4 regions of the Rhizobium sp. SAFR-030 genome follow, and region 1 is predicted to be linked to each of the others. Evidence: predicted binding sites of a transcription regulator. Region 1 holds the regulator's gene; each other region holds the start of a gene.
What was found. The regulator LexA, encoded in region 1, represses DNA repair genes until DNA is damaged. The targets are predictions, from matches to a motif close to TGTTCNNNNTGTGTTCNG.
Positions count from the first base shown of each region.

Region 1 (4,208 bases):
TCTTGCCCACTGAAAGAAGCGGGCGGGAGGAGGTCCGTCCGTTCAACAGAAGACGTCGTCCACCTTGCGTAGACCGCCCATCTCACCCGATGTGAGACAGGCAAACTCGGAACAGCGCCGCCTCAGCGCTTGGCGACGGCGTCGAAGGCGAGCAGCGTTTCGAGAAGGCGCTCGAGGTTCTCGATGCGCACCATGTTGGGCCCGTCGGACGGCGCATTGTCCGGATCTTCATGGGTTTCGATGAAGACGCCGGCGATGCCGACGGCCACCGCCGCACGGGCAAGCGTCTCGACGAACTCGCGCTGGCCGCCACTGGAGCCGCCCTGCCCGCCCGGCTGCTGCACCGAATGGGTGGCATCGAAAATGACCGGCGCGCCAAGCGACGCCATGATCGGCAGCGAGCGCATGTCGGAGACCAGCGTGTTGTAGCCGAAGGACGCGCCGCGTTCGCAGAGCAGCACGTTCGGATTGCCGCTTTCGGTGAACTTGGCGAGCACGTTCTTCATGTCCCAAGGAGCCAGGAACTGGCCCTTCTTGACGTTGATGACCCGGCCTGTCTTCGCCGCCGCCACCAAAAGGTCCGTCTGGCGGCAGAGGAACGCCGGGATCTGCAGGATATCGACCGTCTGCGAGACGATGGCGCACTGCTCTTCCGTGTGGATGTCGGTGAGCACCGGAAAGCCGAATTCGGCCTTCAGGTCGGCAAAGATCTCCATCGCCGCATCGATGCCGATGCCACGCGGACCGTTCAGCGACGTGCGGTTCGCCTTGTCGAAGGACGACTTGTAGACAAGGCCAATATCGAGCCGATCGCAGATTTCCTTGATCCGGCCAGCCATCATGAAGGCATGGTCGCGGCTTTCCATCTGGCACGGTCCGCAGATCAGCGACAGCCGGCCACTGTTGGAAAACATGACGCGGGACGAGCCCTCGCCGACAGCAACCTCTGCATTGGCGCTCACGCCCATGATCTACTCCTCGAAAACGAACGAAACGCCCTGACCGGGCGCCGGCGCCACGGTGATACGGTGCGGCGTCCTCACATATGGGAGGTGATTATCAGCCAGCAACAGCTCTGTCACCGTCAGATCGGCGACATGGAAGACGACCGCCGCCGCCTTCACCGCCCTATCGGCTCCACTCGCGGTTTCCGCTCCGGCGACGAGGCGAATGCGCGCATTGGCAAGCGTGAAGGCCGTCTCGTCCGCTTCGCTGAAGCCAGCCGCGTGCGTCACCGTCTCGATGCGCTTGACCAGATCATCGGGTGCGGCACCGTGCAGCAACACCTCGCGCAACGCCACCACACCGTTCTCGTGCCGCTCCAGCACCGAGCGATCGGCCGGCAACGGGTTGATCCTTTGGCAGCTGAACAGGAAGAACAGGTCGCTTCCCAGATCGGCAAAGGTCAGCTGGAAGCTTGCCGTGACGGGTGCCCCTTCCGCGGTCAACGCCTGCCGCGAGAAACCGAGCATGTCGCCGGCTGAAATGCCCGCCCGCAGGAAGCGCTCGTGATCGGCGGCAGCATCAGTGCTCGACACGACGATCGCCGAGAGGCCCTCCAGCCGGCCGCCGCGAAACCGCGCGTCGCGTCCGGTGAAGACATTGCCGCCTCGCACGCTCTCGCCGACCAGAGAAGCGTCGCGGATGACGAGCGGCTCGAGATAGGTGCCGTCCGCCAGGAATACGCAGGCATTCGATGTGCCGAAGGGATGATCCGCCTGCCGGGCGACGGTGAAGCCGAGCGCCTCGAGCCGCTCCCGCGAGGTCTGCAGCGATTCGATGGGCAAGACCAGATGATCGATCGCGCGCGGCCTGTCACTGTCCATCTTCCATGCCTCCAGCCTCGATTGCCGTCCGTTTTACCGCGCATCAGGGCGAAGTCGAAGCAGAAAATCCGTGATGAGCCTGCGTTCACCGGATCTTAGGCACTTGCGGAACACATGTGGAACAGATAGTGTTCGTTCTGGATTTGTTTCCTTCAGGGGGTCGCCGCCATGCTCACGCGCAAACAGCAGGAACTGCTTCTGTTCATTCACGAACGGATGAAAGAATCAGGCGTGCCGCCGTCTTTCGACGAGATGAAGGACGCGCTCGAGCTGGCATCCAAGTCGGGCATCCACCGGCTGATCACGGCGCTGGAAGAGCGCGGTTTCATCCGCCGGCTGCCGAACCGGGCTCGCGCGCTGGAAGTGATCAAGCTGCCGGAAGCCTATTCCGCAGCACCGCAGCCGCGCCGCGGCTTTTCGCCGAGCGTCATCGAGGGAAGTCTCGGCAAGACGCAAGCACCCTCGGCCGCCCGCCCCGTCGCCATCCCCGCCAATGATGCGACCTCCGCCTCCGTCCCTGTGATGGGACGGATCGCTGCCGGCGTGCCGATTTCGGCGATCCAGAACAACACGCACGAAATCAGCGTGCCGATGGAGATGCTTGGGCCGGGCGAGCATTACGCGCTCGAGGTCAAGGGCGATTCGATGATCGAGGCCGGCATCCTCGACGGCGATACCGTCGTCATCCGCAACGGCAGCACGGCAAGCCCGGGCGATATCGTCGTGGCGCTGGTCGACGACGAAGAAGCGACGCTGAAGCGTTTTCGCCGCAAGGGTGCCTCCATCGCGCTGGAGGCTGCAAACCCGGCTTACGAGACGCGTATCTTTTCCGCAGACCGCGTCAAGGTTCAGGGCAAGCTCGTCGGCCTCATCCGCCGCTATCACTGATCATCCGCGCCAACCGCTCGGGTAGCTGCTCGTCCATGCTGCGCGTGCGCCAGTCGTAGGCGCGATGCTGCGTCCACGGGCGCCGGATGCCGGTCATCGCCGCGTGCAGGTGCCAGCTTTCCGGATCGCGGCTGGCGGCGAAATCGATCTCGACGGCGCCTGTTCGTCTGAGGCTGGCGCCGTTCAGCATCAGCGCGTTCGAGCGGCACGTGTCGAAACGGGCGCGCGGTGCGATGACGAGGTCCGCCGTATCGCAGGCAGGCCCGGCATAGCGCGCGTCATCGACCCAGGCGATGCGATTGCCTGATGCGCTTCGCAGCAGACAGATTTTCTGGCCGAGGCAGACGAACCGGTCGGGAGGCGCGCCGGCGAATGTGTCCTGCATCAGTGCCCGGGCGGACGCCAGTCCTTCGCGGGTCAGCGGTTGCGGCCTCGCGGCGGCGGCAGGTTTGGCTATCTAGTTGGTCGTCGCAGTTGCGTCGGGGCTGGCTGTCGGGTTGCTCTTCGTCGTCTCAGGCGTCGGCTCGGTGTTTGCCGCGGGCACAGGGTGCCCCGCTGGCTGCTGTTTCGCTGCCGGCACGGGGTTTGCCGCCGGCTCGGGAGGCGCGTCTCGGCGCTCGGGGCTGTTCATCTCGCCCAGTTGCAGGGCGCTTTCCCACTGCCGGTAGAGGAAGGCTGGCGGGCGCGGCCGGTTGAGGCTGGCGCTAGTTCCGTCTATCGCCGCCACCAGTGCGCCATCCTCTGAAATCAGCAGGTCGGGGTTCTTCTTCGATGGCTCGACCATGCCGACCAGCAGCAGACCTGCGCCGAGAGGAACGAGGCCGAGCAGCGCCAGGCGCGTCCGCAGGAGCACCAGCAGCAGCAGGCCGACAGTCGTCAGCGGCAGGAACCACGGCGGCGTGCGGCCAACCACCATGTTTCCGCCCCAGGAGGCGACCTCGGTGGCAATGGCGATGACCATGCCCGAGCCCAGGCCCATGAGGGCGAAGAACGGCTTGTCGAGACCGAGAGGCATCGCCAGCATGCCGAGCAGGCCGGCGGGCATGACGACCAGCGAGACCACCGGCATCGCCGCCAGATTGGCGACGAGCCCGTATCCCGTCAGCTGGTGAAAGTGGCTGACCGAAAAGATCGCCGTCGACAGGCCGCCGATCAGTGAGGTGATGAAGGTCCCGCTCACCATCGTCCAGAGGCTTGTGAGGCCGCGTGCAGTCAAACCCGTGGCCAGCGGTCGCGTGTCATGGTCCTGCCGTGCCCGCCGCGCCGTCCAGCCTGCGTAACCGGCGACGAGCGCCGCGGTTGCGGCAAACGACATCTGGAAGCTCGGGCCGAGGACGGCGGAGGGCGACAGGATCATGATCACCAGCGCCGCCAGGGCGATGTTGTGGAGGCTGATCGACGGGCGGTCGAAGAACACGGCAGTCAGCATGATCGCCATCATCAGGTAGGCGCGCTCGGCGGAAACGCCGAAGCCGGAGATGACGTAGTAGAGCG
Region 1 is NZ_JBPFDO010000001.1:50,443-54,650, forward strand. Features, by position in the region: gene kdsA (3-deoxy-8-phosphooctulonate synthase) at 123-968, opposite strand; gene ACR65N_RS00275 (VOC family protein) at 972-1,826, opposite strand; gene lexA (transcriptional repressor LexA) at 1,995-2,714, shown strand; gene ACR65N_RS00285 (hypothetical protein) at 2,695-3,099, opposite strand; gene ACR65N_RS00290 (ComEC/Rec2 family competence protein) at 3,172-4,208, opposite strand, start outside.

Region 2 (4,208 bases), 750 kb from region 1:
CTCTCGCCGCAGTCCCACTTGTCCGGCTGCCGGCAGCACCGGACAAACGACGTTCTCTTTCAAGGAAAATTTGATGTCAGTGACACTCTACGAGGTGAGCGTGCCGGTCTTCATCCGCGGCCTGGGCAACCTTTCCGCCATTCTGGAGAAGGGACGCGCCTTCGCCAAGGAGAGCGGGCTTGCCGACAGCGACCTGCTCGAAGCTCGGCTCTTTCCAGACATGGGCAACCTGATCGCGCAGATCCAGCGGGCCAGCGACACGGCAAAGTTTGCCCCAGTCCGGGTCGGCGAGGTCGAGAACCAGTCGATGCAGGATGACGAACAAAGCTTCGACGACCTGCAGGCGCGCATCGCCAAGACTATCGCTTTCCTCAAAGCCGTGCCCGCTGCATCGATGGACGGACGCGACGACGCGATCGTCGAGGTGAAGTCCGGCGGCGGCGTCCGCACCTTTACCGCCCGCGACTACGTGCTGGGCTTTGCCATCCCCAACTTCTTCTTCCACGTGACCACGGCCTACGCGCTGCTGCGCCACAAGGGTGTGCCGGTCGGCAAGATGGATTATCTGGGCCGTTCGTAACTGTGTCGAGGGAAGGCTTCGGCACCAGAATAACGTCCAACGACACCGTCTGACGGCGGCTGTCAGGAACTCCAGCGGGCGGCATCTGCCGCCCGATCGCCCCTCACCTGGCGATCTTCATCGCCATGCCGACCGAGCGCGGCGCGGTTTCCTCGAAGCCGAACTGGGCGTAGAGGCGATTGGCCGGCACGTCAGCGATCAGGCTGACATAGGCGGTGGCCGGCGCATTGTCCCGCAGGTATGCCACCAGCGCCGCCATGATCCGCTTGCCGAGCCCCTTGCCCTGGTGCTCCGGCAGAACCGCAATGTCGGTGACCTGGAAGAAGCAGCCGCCGTCACCGATGATGCGACCCATGCCGACGATACAGTCATCCTGGACAACGCGCACGCCAAACAGCGTGCCCTTCAGCCCGATGGCGGCGGCTTCCGCCGAAAACGGCGTGAGGCCGGACGCCTGGCGCAGGTGCAGGTAGTCGTCGAGCGGTGGGAAGCGGTCTTCGACATGATAGCCGCTGGTGTCCATGGCACTCCCCTCTTCCATAAATTTCACGCACGCCATCCGTTGGAATATTCGATCCGCTCGACGCCGGTAAACCTGGCAAGCCTTCCAAGCTCCGCATCGAGCTTTTCCAGGCGACCGGCGGAGGCGCGCACGCCTTTCTCCCACCAGATCCGCCTGACCTGCAGGACGCCCGCCTTGCGATCCGCCTTCATGTCGATCCGGCCGACCATCCGCGTGCCCTCGAGCAGCGGAAAGACATAGTAGCCGTATTGCCGCTTCGGCTCGGGCACGAAGACCTCGATCCGATAGTTGAAACCGAACAGCCGCTCGGCCCGGTCGCGGTCGCGCAGCAGCGGGTCGAAGGGGCTTAGAACCCGCAGCCTCGCCGGCGGCTCGGGCGGATCGATGAGCGTCGGCAGCTGCTCGGCAAAGCCATGCGACAGTCGCTGCCGGCCGTCGGCGGTGCCGAGCATCACGTCCTCGAGCTCGTCGCGGTGCTCCGCCAGCCAGGCCTTTGCCTCCAGTGGCGTCACCAGATCCCAGAATGCGGCGATCTCGCCGGACGTGGCAAAGCCTAGCCGCGTCAGCGCCGAGCGGCAGGCCCAGTCGACGAAGGCCGGATGATCGACTTCGGCCGCAAAATGATCGGGCGGGATCACCCGCTCCGCGAGGTCATAGACCTTCTGAAAATTGACGCGTCCGCTGATCGCTACCTTGCCGGTGTGCCACAGATATTCGAGCGCGGTCTTGGATGGATGCCAGTTCCACCAGCCACCCGACGTGTGGCCTTCCGCCTTGACTTCGCGCGCCATCACCGGACCACTGTCGCGGATGCGCTGGTGGGTGTCCTCGAAGGCGGAATCGTAGCCCTCCCCCTGCCAGCGGCACCAGTTGGCACGGATCCTCTCCTCGCGGCGGAGAAAGCGATGCTTCCAATAGGGAAAGAAGGCCGACGGGATGATCGCCGCGTCATGGGTCCAGTGCTCGAAGAGCAGCCGGTCCTTTTCGAGCAGCGCCGTCAGGTCCTCGCGGCGGTAGGTCTGGTTGCGTGAGAACAGGATCTGGTGGTGCGCCCGCTCGACCGTCTGAATGCTGTCGATCTGGACGAAGCCGAGCTCCTCGATCAGCTCGTACAGTCCCTGCCGGCCGAGCTGCCGGTTCGGCGGGCGCGACAGCCCCTGCCGCTCAAGGAAGATCTTTCGCGCTTGGGTGTTGTCGATCAGAATCGTCATGCGGCAAGGCTAGCCGACGTTCGCCGTTTGTTCAACGGCAAACCTCCGGCCGTCACGATGCGCGCAGAGGGGGCGCCCTCCTGAGGAATTCTGCGCATCCTTGCCCTCCCCGCCGACCGGGTCTATAGAGGCGGCACGTCCAGGGGGCTTTACCAACCGTGTACATCATCTTCGACAGAGCGGAACTGCGCTACGGCGAACGGATCGCGCTGAAGCCGCTCAGCCTGGAACTCTCAGAGGCGCGTATCGGCGTCATCGGCCTTAACGGTTCCGGCAAGACGAGCTTTGCGCGGCTTGTGAACGGGCTTGCCAAGCCGACCGCCGGACGCGTGACGCTCGACGGGCTGAACACCGTCGCCGATGCCAAACCGGTGATGGCGGCGACCGGCTTCATCTTCCAGAACCCGGGCAATCAGATCATCCTGCCGATCGTCCGCGACGACATCGCGCTCGGACCGAAAAGCCGCGGCCTGAAGGGCGCGCCACTCGATGCGGCTGTCGATGCGGTGTTGCACCGGTTCGGCATTTCCGAGATCGCCGCGCGACGGCCGCACGAGCTTTCCGGCGGCCAGTTGCAGCTCGCAGCGCTTGCCGCCGTCGTCGTCAACCGGCCGCAGTTGATCCTGTTCGACGAGCCGACGAACCAGCTCGACCTGAAGAACCGCAGCTTGGTGAAGGCGGCCATCGACAGCCTCGAAGAGCAGGCGATCGTCATCAGCCACGACCTCGACCTGGTGCGCGATTTCGCCCGCGTGCTGGTCTTCCACGAGGGGAGGCTTGCCTTCGACGGACCAGGCGAAACAGCGATTGTCCGATACCGCGAGATCGCCGGATGCTGACCAGCCTCGACATCGACGGTAATACCTGGCTGCACCGGCTGCCGGTCCGTCTGAAGCTTGCGGCGCTGCTGGTCATCAGCATCGGCCTGTTCCTCGTCGAACGGCCGCTTCCACTGGGGATCGCCGCCGGTCTCGGCGCGATTGTGTACGTCCGGCTGGGCATGCGCCCGGGCGAGGCCTTCCGGCGGATCCGCCCGGTGCTGTTCACCATCGCCATCCTTGGCCTCTTCAACCTGGTCTTCCTGCCGGCCGCCGAGGCGCTGGCAAGCGTGCTGCGGCTGGTCGCCCTGCTGCTTGTCGCGGCAAGCGTCACTGCAACGACGACGATCGCCGCCTTCATCGACACGCTGACGGCTCTTGCCCGGCCCCTGGAGCGCCTCGGCCTGCTGAAGGCCGCCGATGTGGGCCTTGCCTTCGGCCTGGTGATGCGCTTCGTGCCGGAAATCCACCTCCGCTACGCCCGCCTCAAGGAGGCGCACCAGGCGCGCGGCGTGCCCGTGCGGCTGCACCGGCTGCTGGGGCCGCTGATCATCTCGGTGCTCAAGGATGCCGACGCCATTGCCGAGGCGATTGACGCACGCGGCATTCGTGGTCAGTAAGATGACCGAAGTTCAGTCGCAAGGATCCAACTCAATGACCACCAAGGACCTCGTCTTGTCGGCCCTGTTCACGGCGATCATCGTCGTGCTCGGCCTGATCCCGCCCGTCACGCTCGGCTTCATTCCCGTGCCGATCACCGCCCAGTCGATGGGCGTGATGCTGGCAGGCTGCATCATCGGCGCACGGCGCGGCGCTCTCGCCTACGTGCTGCTGGTTGTTCTGGTGGCGATCGGCCTGCCGGTGCTGTCGGGCGGCCGCGGCGGGCTCGGCGTGCTGATGGGGCCGACGGCCGGCTACATCCTCGGCTGGATCATCGGCACCTTCGTCACCGGCCTCATCGCCGAGCGCCTGGTGCGCGAAAACCAGTCGGCAGCGCGGCAGGTGGCCGGCTTTCTTGCCGCAAGCCTGATCGGCGGCGTGGTCGTCGTCTATGCCATCGGCATTCCGTGGGTTTC
Region 2 is NZ_JBPFDO010000001.1:801,359-805,566, forward strand. Features, by position in the region: gene ACR65N_RS04195 (DUF1993 domain-containing protein) at 74-580, shown strand; gene ACR65N_RS04200 (GNAT family N-acetyltransferase) at 684-1,103, opposite strand; gene ACR65N_RS04205 (winged helix-turn-helix domain-containing protein) at 1,127-2,314, opposite strand; gene ACR65N_RS04210 (energy-coupling factor ABC transporter ATP-binding protein) at 2,473-3,153, shown strand; gene ACR65N_RS04215 (energy-coupling factor transporter transmembrane component T family protein) at 3,147-3,752, shown strand; gene ACR65N_RS04220 (biotin transporter BioY) at 3,787-4,208, shown strand, end outside.
Region 2: ACR65N_RS04210 (energy-coupling factor ABC transporter ATP-binding protein) is a predicted target of LexA. The motif match lies at 2,332-2,349, and genes of this name have one in related genera.

Region 3 (4,208 bases), on a different contig from region 1:
TCGGTCTTGTTGGCCTGTGCGCGCTTCCAGCCGGGCGTCGAATAGGTGTTGGCAAACGGATCGGCCTTGTCGAAGCGTGACTGGCCGTAGCCGCCGCGCCCGCCACCATAGCCGCCGTAGCCACTGTCAGAGGCGGCCACGTCGACATGGGCCGGCGGCAGTTCGTCGAGGAAACGTGACGGCATGGTCGACTGCCAGAGGCCGTGGATGCGGCGGTTGGAGACGAACCAGATGTGGCAACGATGCTTTGCGCGGGTGATGCCGACATAGGCGAGGCGCCGCTCTTCCTCCAGCCCTGAGCGACCGCCCTCATCGAGCGCCCGCTGGTGGGGGAACAGGCCTTCCTCCCAGCCGGGCAGGAAGACGGTGTCGAATTCCAGACCCTTGGCCGAATGCAGCGTCATGATCGAGACCGCATCCATTTCCTCGTTCTGCTCGGCGTCCATCACCAGTGAAACGTGCTCAAGGAAGCCGCGCAGGCTCTCGAAGCTCTCCATCGAGCGGACGAGTTCCTTCAGGTTGTCGAGCCGGCCCGGCGCTTCCGCCGACTTGTCGTTCTTCCACATGTCGGTATAGCCCGACTCTTCGAGGATCTGCTCGGCAAGCTCGGTATGTGTCGTGGATTCAAGCCGTTCGCTCCAGCGCCTGAAATTCTGAATCACGTCGAACAGCGCCTTGCGGGCCTTCGGCTTGACCTCGTCCGTCTCGATAAGGTCGCTGGCGGCAGCCAGCATCGGCACGTCGCGGGCACGGGCATAGTCGTGCAGCGTGCGGATGGTGGTGTCGCCGAGGCCGCGCTTCGGGGTGTTGACGATGCGCTCGAAAGCGAGGTCGTCGGCCGGCTGGCAAACGAGCCGGAAGTAGGCCATCGCGTCGCGGATCTCGAGGCGCTCGTAGAAACGCGGGCCGCCGACCACCCGGTAGTTGAGGCCGAGCGTGACGAAGCGGTCTTCGAACTCGCGCATCTGGAACGAGGCGCGCACGAGGATGGCCATGTCGTTGAGCTTGTGCTTGACGCCATTGCCGTCACCGCGCTGCAGCCGCTCGATTTCTTCGCCGACGGCGCGGGCTTCTTCTTCCGAATCCCAGGCGGCGTGGACGATGACCTTTTCGTCGTCCGGATCGGTGCGGTCGGTGAACAGCGTCTTGCCGAGGCGCCCTTCGTTATGGGCGATCAGATGCCCGGCGGCGCCGAGGATATGCTCGGTGGAGCGGTAGTTGCGCTCCAGCTTGATGACGCGGGCGCCCTGAAAATCCTTCTCGAAGCGCAGGATGTTGTCAACCTCGGCGCCGCGCCAGCCGTAGATCGACTGGTCGTCGTCGCCGACGCAGCAGACGTTCTGCGCGACGTCCTTAGGACGCTGGGCCAGCAGCCGCAGCCACATGTACTGGGCGGTGTTGGTATCCTGGTACTCGTCGACGAGGATGTAGCGGAAGCGCTGGTGATAATCCTTCAGCACGTCCGGATGGCGACGGAAAAGGTCGATCGGATGCAGCAGCAGGTCGCCGAAATCGCAGGCGTTCAGCGTCTTCAGGCGCGCCTGGTAGGCGGCGTAGAGCTCGCGGCCCTTGCCGTTGGCAAAGGCGCGCGCATCGCCTTCCGGAATATCCTTCGGCGTCAGCCCCTTGTTCTTCCAGCCGTCGATCATGCCGGCGAACTGGCGGGCCGGCCAGCGCTTGTCGTCCAGGCCCTCGGCCTGGATCAACTGCTTGATCAGGCGGATCACGTCGTCGGTATCGAGAATGGTGAAATCCGACCGAAGACCGACAAGCTCGGCGTGGCGGCGCAGAAGCTTGACGCCGATCGAGTGGAAGGTGCCGAGCCAGGGCATGCCCTCGACAGCGCCGCCGACCAGAACGCCGATGCGCTCCTTCATCTCGCGCGCCGCCTTGTTGGTGAAGGTGACGGCAAGGATCTGGCTGGGATAGGCGCGGTTGGTCGCCAGGATATGGGCGATCCGGGTGGTCAGCACGCGCGTCTTGCCCGTGCCGGCACCGGCCAGCACGAGCACCGGCCCGTCGACGGTCTCGACCGCTTCGCGCTGTTCCGGATTGAGGCCCGAGAGATAGTCGCCGGCGCTCTTCTGGTCGCGCGCCGCCATCGCCCGTGCCGCGATGCCAAGCCCTGCGGGGTGAGGCGGCGCGGACTGGGCCTGCACCTGGCCGGATTTCTGCCGGGGCGTGTGATCCGGTTCCTCGTCGAAGAACGGAATGTCGTCGAAACTGTTCGTCATGCGGCCAATCTAATGATTCCGGTAGAACAAGGCCATAGTTGATGTTCTGGTTTTATTCCAGATCCGGCCTTTCCCGCAGCAAAAACCGGGAACCGGCAATGCAGCTGCCGCTTTGTTCGGCACCGACAACAGGCCGATGCGCTTGCTTTCGCCGCAACGTTACAATTCGGCAAGGTTGGCAATCCAATGTTGCCTCTCCATTCGTAACACAGGATACTTGGGACACGTGTCGTTCCCCCCAATCGGAGTTGTGAATGCGAATCTGGAAGCAGTTGCTGCTCAGCCTGGCAGTGTTGATGGCCGGTGTCTTCGTCTGGCTGCTGATCAGCCCGAGCGCCGGTGCGACCCTGGTTCGCTTCGGTGTTCCGCAGCAACTGGTGGCGCTGGTGCATGCTCCAGCGCCGGCCGCCGAAGCGCCGGCCGGACAGGGCGCCGGCCGCGGCAGCCAGTCCGCAGGACAGGGTGGTGGCCAGGGCGGCAGCGGACGCGGCACGCTCGTCGTCGCCGTGCCTGTGGTGACCGGCACCGTCAACGACCGGCTGTCGGCCATCGGCAGCGGCGAGGCGATCCAGTCGGTCGTCGTCATGCCGCAGTCAGCCGGGACGATCGAAGAGATCCGCGTGGCGGCCGGCCAGGCCGTGAAGAAGGGCGATGTGCTGGCCCGTCTCGATGACGAGGAACAGCTCATCGAGCGCGACAAGGCGCAGGTCACCTTGAGCAGCGCGGTCGAGAAGTCTAACTCCTACAAGAACCTGCAGTCGATGCCGCGGCTCGATGTGCTCGATGCGCAGATCGCCGAGAAGTCGGCACGCCTGGCGCTCAGCACCGCCGAGTTCAACCTGCGCCGCCGCGACATCGTCGCGCCGATCGACGGCATCGCCGGCATCGTCGCGGTCAATGTCGGCGACAACGTAACGACGCAGACGACCGTGGTGATGCTGGACGACCGGTCGCAGATCCTCGTCGACTTCTGGGCGCCTGAGCGCTTCGTCACGTCGCTGCGTCCGGGCATGCCGGTGGAGGCGACATCGGTCGGGCGGGCCGGGGAGATGTTCAGCGGCACGATCGAATCGATCGACAACCGCGTCGATGCTGCCAGCCGGACCATCCGCGTGCGGGCCCGCATTGCCAACGACAGAGACCTTTTGCGCGCCGGCATGTCGTTCAGCGTCGCCATGCGCTTTCCCGGCGATAGCTATCCGGCAGTCGATCCGCTGTCGGTCCAGTGGGATGCCGACGGCTCCTATGTCTGGCAGGTGGTCGACAACAAGGCGAAGAAGGTGCGCGTCAATATCGTTCAGCGCAATCCAGACACGGTGCTCGTCGATGCGGACCTGCACGACAAGGATCTGGTCGTGACCGAAGGCCTTCAGCGTGTGCGTGAAGGCCAGCCGGTGCGCATCCAGGGCGCGACGCAGCAGGTGGCGGAGGCTGAGCGGACATGAGCGATACGACGGACACGACGCCCGACGCAGCCAAATCGACCTTCACCGCGCTTTTCGTCCGCCGACCGATCCTGGCGGCCGTGATCAACACGCTTCTGGTGGTGGCCGGTCTTGCCGCCTTCGTCGGCGTCGAGGTGCGGGAGCTTCCCGACGTCGATCAGCCGGTGATCACCGTGCGGACTACCTATGACGGCGCCGCTCCGCAGACCGTCGACCAGGAACTGACGCAGGTGATCGAGGGCGCGGTGGCGCGGGTCAGCGGCCTGAAGACGCTGTCGTCGGAATCGCAGTTCGGCTCCAGCCGCGTGACGATGGAATTCAGCGACACGGTCGATCTTGCGGTTGCCGCCAACGATGTGCGCGATGCCATCGGCCGGGTGTCCAACCAGATCCCCGACAATGCCGACGAGCCGCGCATTATCAAGGCCGACTCGGATTCGCAGCCGATCATGCGGCTAGCGGTGACATCCTCGACGCTGTCGATGGAAGACCTGACGCTCTTGGTCGACAACGAGATCACCGACCGGCT
Region 3 is NZ_JBPFDO010000003.1:296,996-301,203, forward strand. Features, by position in the region: gene ACR65N_RS10965 (ATP-dependent helicase) at 1-2,234, opposite strand, end outside; gene ACR65N_RS10970 (efflux RND transporter periplasmic adaptor subunit) at 2,489-3,679, shown strand; gene ACR65N_RS10975 (efflux RND transporter permease subunit) at 3,676-4,208, shown strand, end outside.
Region 3: ACR65N_RS10965 (ATP-dependent helicase) is a predicted target of LexA. The motif match lies at 2,277-2,294, and genes of this name have one in related genera.

Region 4 (4,208 bases), on a different contig from region 1:
CGCGTGATAGCGCGCACCGGAGCTCGGCGTTTCCAACGCCAGCCTGTACAGCCGCACGGTGTCGGACACGTGAGCCGCTGACCATGTGTTCAGCCCTTCGCCGATATAGGCGGAAACGCCGGTCCGGCGGGCGAGCGCGATCATCTCCGTCACGAGGCCCTGCCGCACCGTGTCGTGGATCTGCGAAAGGCGGACGCTCGAAACGTTCACGCCGCGCTCCGACAAGGCCTGAACCGTCAGTTCCGAGACGATGCGCGGATTGGGATGGTTCACGTCGAGATGATCCTCCAGGGCCGGTTCTCCGGCCGTGACAGTCCCAGCACCCGTCACCGATGTGATGACCAGCGGTCGGCTCGATCCCTCGACTGCCGAGCCCAGCGTCTCGATGACCAGCCGGTCGCGGGCGCAGTTTGCCGCATAGTTGGAAAAATCGTGGTCGAAGGCGGTATGGATGATCCCGTCGCATGCGGCGGCGCCGCGATGCAGGCTGTCGAGATCGTCGATATCGCCGTAATGAGGCTCCGCGCCGGCGGCCTCCAGTGCGGCGGCTCCCCGTTCAGAGCGCGTCATGCCGAGAACCTGATGGCCGGCACCAAGAAGTTCCGGGATGATGTGGGAGCCGATGAACCCGGTCGCGCCGGTTAGAAACACACGCATGATCTTCTCCTAGTTGCTTCGCGGCGTTTCTAGGCCTAGGGTTTATCCTGTTAAAGTAGTGAGCTTATCCTGGTATAACAGCTAACAGGATCCGTGATGTTGAAAGAAGCAGACAATCCGCTCGGCCGGTACCTGCGCGACCTGCGCGGCCGTCTGGATCCGGCGAGTTTCGGGTTTTCATCCAGTCGCCGGCGCACGCCGGGTCTGCGGCGCGAGGAAGTGGCGCAGCGTGCCAATATCAGCGCCACCTGGTACACCTGGCTGGAACAGGGGCGCGGCGGGGCGCCGTCCGCCGACGTTCTGAACCGCATCGCCCGGGGGCTGATGCTGACCGAGCCGGAGCGCGAGCATCTGTTCATGCTGAGCCTCGGCCATCCGCCGCAGGTCAAATACAAGGCACCGACCGGCGTGACGCCCCGTCTTCAGCGGCTGATCGATGCGCTGGAGGTGAGCCCGGCGCTGGTGAAGACGGCAACCTGGGACGTGCTGGCCTGGAACCGCGCCGCCGCCGTCATCCTGACGGATTACGGCAAGCTGCCGCCCGGCGAGCGCAATATTCTGCGGCAGGTTTTCTGCAACCCGTCCATCCGCGATAAACAGCTCGACTGGGATGGCGTGGCAAGCTTCGTCGTTGGTGCATTCAGGGCCGATGCGGCGCGTGCCGGTGCCTCGTCGGAAGTTCGGCAGCTGGTGGATGAACTCTGCAGCCGGAGCCCGGATTTCGCGGCACTGTGGAACGACAACACGGTCAACAGCTATGGAGAAGGCACCAAGCGCATCCGTCATTCGGTCCTGGGGCCGATCGAACTGGAATATTCGAGCTTCGCCATCGATGGCCGTCCTGATCTCGGAATGATCGTCTACAATCCGGCAACCGATGCCGAAGCCGAACGCTTCCGCGCGCTCATCAACGCCACGCCTTGAATGCCGGCTTGATGCCCGGCGCGCATTGACTGGCTGTGGGGTCAGTCTCCGGTGCGGTCGGTGGCCTCTTCGGCGCTTTCCTCAATGCGCTCCATGTCGTCGTCGCTGAGGCCGAAATGGTGGCCGATCTCGTGGATCAGCACATGGGTGATGATATCGCCCAGCGTCTCGTCGTTCTCGGCCCAGTAATCGAGGATCGGCCGGCGGTAGAGCCGGATACGGTTGGGCAGTTCACCGGTTTCCACAGTGAAACGTTCGGAAATACCGCGGCCTTCGAACAGGCCGAGAAGATCGAAGGGGGTCTCGAGCGCCATGTCCTCGAAGATGTCGTCGTCCGGAAAATCCTCGATTTCGATGGTGAGATTGCCGGTCAGTGCACGGAATTCCTCCGGCAATGAGCCATAGGCCTCGATCGCCAGCGATTCGAACGTGCTGATGGTCGGGGCGTGGCGATCCCGCCAATCATCGGTCTGGTCGGCACGGGCCATGTCTGCTCCTTTTTCCTGACCATATAAGGTTTTCGGCAAAAATTTTCGAGTGCGGATTCAAGCCTCCGGCGCGCGCTCACAAGAATCGGGTGGCCGTCCCTGTTGACTCTTTCGGGAAGCTCGGGAATCTATAAGAACATAAAGTGAACATCGAGTGGAGCTGACGTCATGGCACGATCTGCCTTGGCGCAGGAGACTGTTTTTGCCCTGCGCGAAACGATTGCCCGTCTGGAAGGCAAACCGCTTCCTGCCCTGGCTGCCGCGCAGGCGCAAGCGCTGGAAGCAAAGGACCGCGATCAGCAGGCCTTGCTGCCACTGGGGGTGGAGCCGCTCGATGCGGCGCTCGACGGCGGACTGCCGCTCGACGGCATCACCGAGATCCGCAGCCCGGGGTTCCGCAATGCCGGCTCGGCCAGCGGCTTCGTCCTGGCACTGGCCGCCCGCATCCATAAGGCTTCGCCGGGCGAGCCACTTCCGGTGCTGTGGATCGCCGACAGGGTGGCGCATCTGGAAGCGGGGCTTGCCTATCCGGTCGGGCTGAAGGGGTTCGGGCTCGATATCCGGCGTTTCTACCATGCGCTGCCGGGCCGGCTGGAGGATGCGCTGTGGCTGGCGGAGGCGGCCCTTGCCAGCGGCGTCTTTTCCTCGACCCTTCTCGAAATCCGCGGCAATCCGAAGGCTTTCGGCCTGACGGAAAGCCGGCGGCTCAGCTTAAGGGCAAAGGCGGCGGGGCGGCCGCTTCTGCTTTTGAGACATGCCGGCGAGGAAGAGGCGTCCAGCGCGCTCTTCCGGTTCCTCGTCGAGCCGGCAATCTCGTCCGAACGACGTCTTCCCGATGGATCCATGCTCGGCGGCAGCATCGGCTCCTCGGTCTTCCGTCTGACTTTGGAGAAGAGCCGCAATCCGGCTCCGCTCTCCCTGCATCTGGAGTGGAATTCCCATGACCGCCAATTTTTCATCGCCGATCGCCCAGACCACGCTCAGTCTGCGCGGCAGCCGGCAGCGCATCCTGGCGCTGTTCTTTCCGCGGCTGTCGACGGACCGGATCCTGCGGCGGCGATGGGGTCTATCCTGGCGTTCGACCGGGCGTCCTGACGACGCTCCCTTCGTCTGCGCCGGGCGCCGCGATAATGCCATGCGCCTTACAGCGCTGGATGCCGAGGCGGAGGCGATCGGCCTCAAATGCGGGCAGGGACTGGCGGAGGCACGGGCGATGTGCCCGAACGTCATCGTCGTGGAAGAGGATCAGGCGGCCGATCGACGGTTTCTGGAGGCGCTGGCCGACTGGTGCGACCGTTTCACGCCGCTGGTGGCGCTGGAAGGCCGCGACGGATTGTTTCTCGATATCACCGGCTGTGCCCATCTGTTTGGCGGCGAGGCGGAGCTTTTGGAGGAAATCCGTGCCCGCCTGACGCAGATGGGTCTCGAGGTGCGCGGCGTGATCTCCGGCTCGCCCGGCCTGTCTTCGGCGGTGGCACGTTTCGACGGCAGCCGCATCATCGACGACGAGGCGCGCGAAAGCGTGCTGGCACCGCTGCCGGTCGCCGCGCTCAGGATCGAGGAGAGCGTCGTGCAGTCGCTGCGCAAGGTCGGGCTGAAGCAGGTGGGTGACCTCCTGGAGGCGCCGCGTGCGCCGCTTGCCCGCCGCTTCGGGCCACATTTGCTGCTGCGGCTCGATCAGGCCACCGGTGCCGACGAGGAGGCGATCTCGCCGCGCCGGGCCGTGGCGGCGCTGTCGGCGGAGCGCAAGCTCGCCGAGCCGATCCAGGCGGAAGAGGATATTCTGGGGCTCGCCGAACAGGTGGCGGAGGCCCTGAAGCCGAGCCTTGAGGCGCGCGGCGCCGGCGGGCGGGTGTTCGAACTGGTGCTGTTCCGGGTCGACGGGAAGGTCTTTCGCATCGGGGCCGGTGCCTCGCGGCCGTTGCGCGATGCCGGGCGGATCGCCCGCCTGTTCGCCGAACGGCTGAAGGCGCTGCACGACGATCTGGAGGCCGGCTTCGGCTTCGAGATCCTGCGGCTCAACGTCCTGCGCGACGAACCCTTCGAGACGCTGCAGGGCGATTTTACCGGCGATGACCGAAAGCATCTGTCGCTGAGCGATTTCGTCGACCAGGTGTCGGCCCGTCTGGGGCCGGACTG
Region 4 is NZ_JBPFDO010000007.1:207,471-211,678, forward strand. Features, by position in the region: gene ACR65N_RS20750 (SDR family oxidoreductase) at 1-657, opposite strand, end outside; gene ACR65N_RS20755 (helix-turn-helix transcriptional regulator) at 754-1,581, shown strand; gene ACR65N_RS20760 (metallopeptidase family protein) at 1,623-2,069, opposite strand; gene ACR65N_RS20765 (ImuA family protein) at 2,238-3,164, shown strand; gene ACR65N_RS20770 (Y-family DNA polymerase) at 3,118-4,208, shown strand, end outside.
Region 4: ACR65N_RS20765 (ImuA family protein) is a predicted target of LexA. The motif match lies at 2,202-2,219, and genes of this name have one in related genera.